DNA from 2 places in the Solibacillus sp. FSL K6-4121 genome. Region 1 is predicted to be linked to the other one. Evidence: riboswitches for the same ligand, from Rfam matches in the RefSeq annotation. Region 1 holds a riboswitch; the other holds the start of a gene.

Region 1 (3,428 bases):
CCCATTTTATCTGCTCCTTCTTATACAACCATTGTGTTTATTTTTATATATTGAACTAAATCTTCTATCGTAATAAATTTCAGCTGATGTTTTAGTGCGAGTTTTTCAAGCTGTGGCATCCGCGCCATTGAACCATCTTCATTCATAATTTCGCAGATGACCGCGGCTTCCATCGACCCGCATAATTTTGCAAGATCTACCCCTGCCTCAGTATGACCACGGCGCTCTATTACGCCTCCTTGTTTTGCAATGAGAGGAAAAACATGTCCAGGACGGTGGAAATGTTCCGGCTTCGCTGCTGGATCAAGTAATGCCAAGATCGTTGCTGAACGTTCAAATGCACTGATTCCTGTCGTTGTATGAATATGATCGATACTAATCGTAAAAGCCGTTTGATATGTATCTGTATTACTTTGGACCATTGGATGAAGACATAGTTTTTCAGCGATGGCTGGAGATATAGGTGTACATATTAATCCTCTGCCATGAAGGGCCATAAAGTTAATATTTTCCGGTGTTGCAAATTCACCCAAAACGAGAAAGTCACCCTCGTTTTCACGATGTTCATCGTCGGCAACAATAATAATTTCACCATTTTTTAATGCTTGAATTGCTTCGTCTATCGTATTCATCTTTTCCCACTCCTTTAAAACCCTGTACGTTGCAGTAATTCCTTTGTAATCGTACTTGCCGTTTGATTTTGTAAATGTTTTTTCACATATTTCCCGATCAAATCTATTTCAATATTCACAACATCCCCGGCCTTTTTATAGCCCAACACAGTCTGTTCGTAAGTATGAGGGATTAAGGAAATGGTAACGAGTGTATCTGTCATATTAAAAATCGTTAAGCTTATGCCATCGACTGTAATAGAACCTCTTTCGATACACTGTGCAACTAAAGTACGGTCCATCGCTAAATCTACATAAACCGCGTTTGCAACAGGTCTTTTCCGCTGTATGATTGCGACACCATCAACATGGCCAGATACAATATGTCCGCCAAAACGGCCATTCGCCAGCATTGCCCGTTCCAAATTGACATGCATACCTACAGTCAATTGTTGCAGGCTTGTTGCTTTAACAGTTTCAGGCATCACATCCGCTAAAAATGAATTGGACGTAAATTGTTTCACTGTTAAACAAACTCCATTCACCGCAATGCTGTCTCCAAGCTTTACATCTTCTAAAATTTTACTTGCGCGAATGGCTAATTCCATCGTTTGTGTGGACTGACTAATCTGCTCCACAGTTCCTAACTCTTCAATAATTCCTGTAAACATCCTACTCACCTCTTTTTAAAAGTAAAAAAAGAACCCCGATTGAATTCGGAGTTCGATGAGAGGGAAATTTAGCAGCATCAAATAAGCCTTTTGAACACATATTTCAAAAAACGCATGACATTGCTTCCTTCTCCCATCCAGACTATACTGTCGGCTTTGGACTTGCACCAAATCCTGCACACAAAAGTGGCTCACGGGCTTAGAGTAAACTCATCACCGTCGATTGGGAATTTCACCCGACCCCGAAGGAAATTCATATAAAATTATCAATAAAAAAATCCCATCACTTGGCGCGACGGGAAAAGTGTATAGCAAAAAAGCACATTTTAAATCGAATTTTCAAAAATGCGTTGCTATTCCTTCTCCCATCCAGACTATACTGTCGGCTTTGGACTTGCACCAAATCCTGCACGCAAAAAGCGGCTCACGGGCTTAGAGATAAACTCATCACCGTCGATTGGGAATTTCACCCGACCCCGAAGGAAATTATTTTATTTGAAAATTATTGTAACATAGATTTTTTAGAATACTAATAGTCATTTCGGACCTTCTTGCTTCCATAAGTATCATTCCATTTACCTCTGCTAACTTGCTATTTTGTTAATTAAAATGAAACTTTTAAGGTGGGCATCCGTATATAAAAATATCCAGAATTTTTTAAAAACTAGGAAAAGAAAAGGTGTCTATAATGAAAAACATTGTCAATATAGCATATTCGTATCATAACTCAAATAAAGGTATAACAAGGATATGGACTACTTTACCGATGGATCATCCTGACGTGATTTGTACTCATTCTCCTGAAGAAAAAGTAATTGATGACGGGAACAATGAACTCTTTTATTTTACTTTAAAAGAAAATGAACAGTTTCAAATGAATTATTCCATCGATACGTATAAACAAAACGAACAAAAAATACTTACGAATAAAGAAAAGGCATTTTATTTACGCAGCGGCACACTTGTTGTTGTGGATGAACAGATGAGGAATCTAGCACATGAAATAACGGCTGGCGCTGTATCGACAATGGAAAAAGCGAAGGCAATTTTCCATTATGTAGTCAATCATTTTAAATATATGTACCCGCCTAAGGGGAGAGGCATCAAGTCTTTTTTAGAGGCGAAGCAAGGTGATTGTGGCGAGTATGCTTTTATGTTTTCTTCCCTTTGCCGTTCTATTGGTATCCCGTGCCGATCCCTTGTAGGCAGTTGGGCAAACAGCAAGATGAATGCACATGTGTGGAACGAATTTTTTGACGAACAAACGGGCTGGATTCCGGTTGATTGCAGCATGGCCTATATTCAAAAGAAGAAAAAAACTCAATTTTTATTCAGTAATGTTCGAACATTAAAATGGACCGCATACTTCGGGCAATTAGAACAGCAGCGAGTTGTTTTTTCCAATGATGCAGAGCTGTATCTTTCCCCTAAATATAATGATCTGGATAAACAAACTATAGTCGATTCGAAATATCCTCCCATCGTGCCTTTTCAAATTGACGGTCAGCCTTTTTATTGGGGCTACGAGGCAGTAAAAGGATGTGTACCATACATGCAGCCGATCTACGTGCGGTTTGACCAGGAAAATTTATCGATAAAACCTAATAAAAATCAGCATAATTATTTAGGTCAATGGAAAATTACAGAAACCGGCGCTCTAGGGTTCTTTTCAAAATTAAAAAGCTTTTCCTATTTCGTTTTCTTTATTTCCATAATATTTAGCTTTCTGTTAAGCAGTCCTTTCTTTTCTGCATTAACAGCTGGTTCGGTTATTGTTATATGTATTTCATTTATAGCCAGAAGAGAAAGAGCATTATTTTACACGGTTGTTGCACTGTACTTTTTATTGCCTTTAATCTCTAATTTATCAAAATTAGTTTAATTGCATTGCAGTATTGTAAATAACTTCTCTATCTATTTTCTTAATTTTCATTCAATTTCTCAGGAAATAAAATAATCCATTTTATTACAATTGGGTTTATAATTGATTCATCACCATAAGTTGGGGATGACAAAATGCCGCCTCGCGATAGCGCAAGCGGCTGATTGGTTGTTTTTCACCTTATAACGAGGGCAAAATTTTGGGATGGGTGGGCCTCGCAAACGGCAATAAAGGCAGTGATAAAGACACGTATCTGTGGCTTTA
Region 2 (3,428 bases), 780 kb from region 1:
GCTTTGAAGGAAAAAGCTCTGAAAAAACGTGGCTTTTCTCAATTGCAAAAAATGTGGCAATTGACTATTTCAGAAAGAAACAGGTTCGGGATAAGCATGCATTTACCGCATTTGATTGGGAAACAGAGCAGCTTGTAAGCTCTGTCCCTTCACCAGAACAGTCAATGGAACTAAACGATGAACTAAGCCGATTACTGCTAGCATTGGAACGATGCTCGGGAGATCAGAAGATGGTGATTATTATGCGCTATCTTCAGGAACTTTCAATACAGGAAACGGCTGATATATTAGGATGGACCCCAGGTAAGGTAAAAACGACGCAGCACCGGGCATTAAAAAATTTAAGACAGTTATTGGAAGCTCAAGATGGAAAGGAGGCGAATTCATTATGAAAAAGGAGCGTTGGGATGAGGAGAACCTGGAGCAACTTCTAAAACAGGCCCCAAAAGTAACCGATCATCGGACAAAGGATGAAATATTTAATCGTTTAAAGGATGAAGGAGCATTTAGTGAAGAGCCGCCTCAAATACAACAGCCTACTCAAAAAGGGATTCGCTGGGCGCCGCTTCTAGTATCTATCGCTTCCTTATTTATTATAGTTTTGATTGGTGCACAGTTTTTAGGAAATGATCAGTCTATCTCTATGGAAAATACATTTGATATGGCGACTACAGAATCGGAAGAAAGTGCCAAAATGAGTAGGGCTGGAGATGCAACTTCAAAAAGTGAATCCGCGACAATTTCCAACTTTTCAATGGATACACAAGGACAACAAACTTTAATTTATGAAAGCCAGCTTGAAGGAGTGACATTATTCAAAATTGGTCTTGCTGGGGACGATGCAGAAAGTGTTCCTGTGAGTATTTTAATTCCTAATGAAGTTGTTGTTGATAAGCTTGGCACGGATAAACCGACAGCATTGGAGCTTTATAAAACGTTTAGTCCATTGCTGGATGAGCAAATGCTTGGATTTAATGAGTATCATCCGTTAAAAGGCGAATTGCGTGAAGAAGGAAATAAACTTATTCACACATTACCTGAGGACCACGGATATGACACAAGTTCGGCTACATTATCCAATTATTTCGGTTCACTTGTAGATACATTTGGCAATTCGTATGAAGAAGTACAAATTGAAGATACTAATGGAAAAATCGCTTATTTTGATCATGTTGGCGAAATGGGGCAGTCAATACCATTGAAAAGTGAACAAACACAATATAATTATTTTATGTATCAAATGAGGGATGGGGCAGTTTATTTAAGTCCTAACTTCCGAATGACCTTTCCAAACGTAACGGATGCGATAAATAATATGACAACTGAAGCCAATGATATATATCGAACAGTCATTTTACCTGGAGTTTCGTTAACAGTAGAAGATGAAGGGGAAATTGTAACAGTAACATTCGACCAAGCGCTTGATTTGGAACAATATGATCCCGCTCAAGTGATGCGTATGATCGAAGGGTTATTATTAACAGCTGCTAGTTTCGATAAACAAATTAAATTTGAACAAATTGTGCAAGAAAATTGGAGTGGTTTTGACTTTACGAAGCCTTTGGAGAAGCCAGTTGCGGGAAATATCCTATTCTATAATTTTTAAACAATTCAAATAAATTTACTCGGAATTGTAAGCAATGGTCTTTACAATTCCGTTTTTATATATATAATAGAAATTGTAACAAGTATTTTGTTGCATAATTTCATATTGATTCATCTTCGGGGCAGGGTGTAATTCCCGACCGGCGGTAATTAAAGTTGTAACCTCTGACCATTAACTTGGAGGACGTTACAGAAAACTTTTCGAGCCCGCGAGCCACTTTTGTGTGCAGGATTTGGTGTGATTCCAAAGCCGACAGTATAGTCTGGATGGGAGAAGGTGAAGGTACGGTCGTCATTTTATGAAAATGTCGTGCTTTGTAGTACCATTAATAATTTCCTTAATTATGAGCGAAATATCTTTCGTATACATAAATTTAAGGAAAGTTACTACAAATGTATGAGTAGACTTTTATTTAAGTGTGCCTATTTCTCCCTTATGCTCTTTTTTGCATAAGGGTTTTTTCATGAATGATTTGATACGTCCTTTCTTCTTGCGAGATGGAATCAGCAAAGAGGAGAGATTTCTATGCAAAAGAGAACTTTGAAGTTACGGTCATTTGTAACAATCGCAATGTTAAGTGGGATTTCGTTCATTTTAATGTTACTGAACTTCCCATTACCTTGGTTTCCTGTATTTTTGCAGATTGATTTTAGTGATGTACCTGCATTAATAGCGGCGATTACAATGGGACCTGTCGCGGGCATTCTTGTTGAATTGGTAAAGAATGTACTTGATTGGATTTATACAGGGGCGCCAGAAGGAATTCCGGTTGGTCACATGGCAAACTTTGCAACAGGCGTATTATTCATTTTACCAGCTTACTATATTTATAAAAAATTCCCTTCCGCAAAAGGGTTGATTTCAGGCTTAGTCGTTTCAACAGTAGTAATGTCGTTGGGAATGGCTATATTAAACTACGTAGCGTTCCTGCCGATGTATACGTATCTACTAGGCTTTGAATATGATATGTATGAAACAATAGTATTGGGTATTTTACCATTTAATATTGTTAAAGGAATTATGATGCTAGTTGTCGTGACAATGATTTATCGTTCAATGCGTGTATGGATTGAACAACAGCGCAGACAATATTTAGCTTAACTTAATAAACAGTGAGGAGTTATGTCATGTACAATTAATTTTATGACATAACTCCTTTTTATTTGTTGATAGATTGTTAGGCTATGTGTCTAAAGTTATATGGGAATAATTATTGCTATTGAATTCAAAGTAATTCACTGTTATCATAATGTACATTGTTGTGAAAAATCGGGCTATTTCGTCAAAAGACCAACATGATATGACTTCTTTAGGAGAGATGACGATGGAGAAAAAAATACCATTTTCAACATACGCAGTTATTGGCACAATGCTGTTCGGTATGTTTTTTGGTGCGGGAAATTTAATCTTCCCGATTCAAATGGGACAATTAGCAGGTACGAATTATTGGCTTGCATTAATTGGCTTTTTAGTAACGGCAATAGGACTGCCGTTTTTAGGTATTCTTGCAATTGGTTTATCTGGAAGTAATGGATTGCGTGATTTAGCAAGTAAAGTACACCCGGTATTTGGTTTGCTATTTGCATTGGCATTGTATTTAACGATTGGACCGTTTTTTGCCATTCCTCGTACTGCTACGGTACCTTTTGTAGTTGGTTTCGAACCTTTCATCGATCCATCACAAATCACATTATGGCTTGCAGTGTTTAGTTTTGTATTTTTTGCTATCGTATTTTACTTTTCATTAAATCCAGCGAAAATTATGGATATTATCGGCAAATATTTAACGCCGGCATTTTTAGTTTTTCTGTTTGTATTAATC

The links. Region 1 has a riboswitch for FMN ahead of ribE (riboflavin synthase). Riboswitches for the same ligand answer to the same signal wherever they lie in the genome.
Region 2: another riboswitch for FMN. It lies ahead of MHH95_RS09915 (ECF transporter S component); the one in region 1 lies ahead of ribE (riboflavin synthase).

What each region holds. Positions count from the first base shown of each region.
Region 1 is NZ_JBBOCS010000002.1:877,145-880,572, forward strand. Features, by position in the region: gene ribH (6,7-dimethyl-8-ribityllumazine synthase) at 1-5, opposite strand, end outside; gene ribB (3,4-dihydroxy-2-butanone-4-phosphate synthase) at 21-632, opposite strand; gene ribE (riboflavin synthase) at 647-1,282, opposite strand; FMN riboswitch at 1,404-1,536, opposite strand; FMN riboswitch at 1,636-1,770, opposite strand; gene MHH95_RS13810 (transglutaminase-like domain-containing protein) at 1,971-3,164, shown strand.
Region 2 is NZ_JBBOCS010000002.1:93,769-97,196, forward strand. Features, by position in the region: gene sigX (RNA polymerase sigma factor SigX) at 1-392, shown strand, start outside; gene MHH95_RS09910 (hypothetical protein) at 389-1,606, shown strand; FMN riboswitch at 1,715-1,888, shown strand; gene MHH95_RS09915 (ECF transporter S component) at 2,132-2,707, shown strand; gene brnQ (branched-chain amino acid transport system II carrier protein) at 2,931-3,428, shown strand, end outside.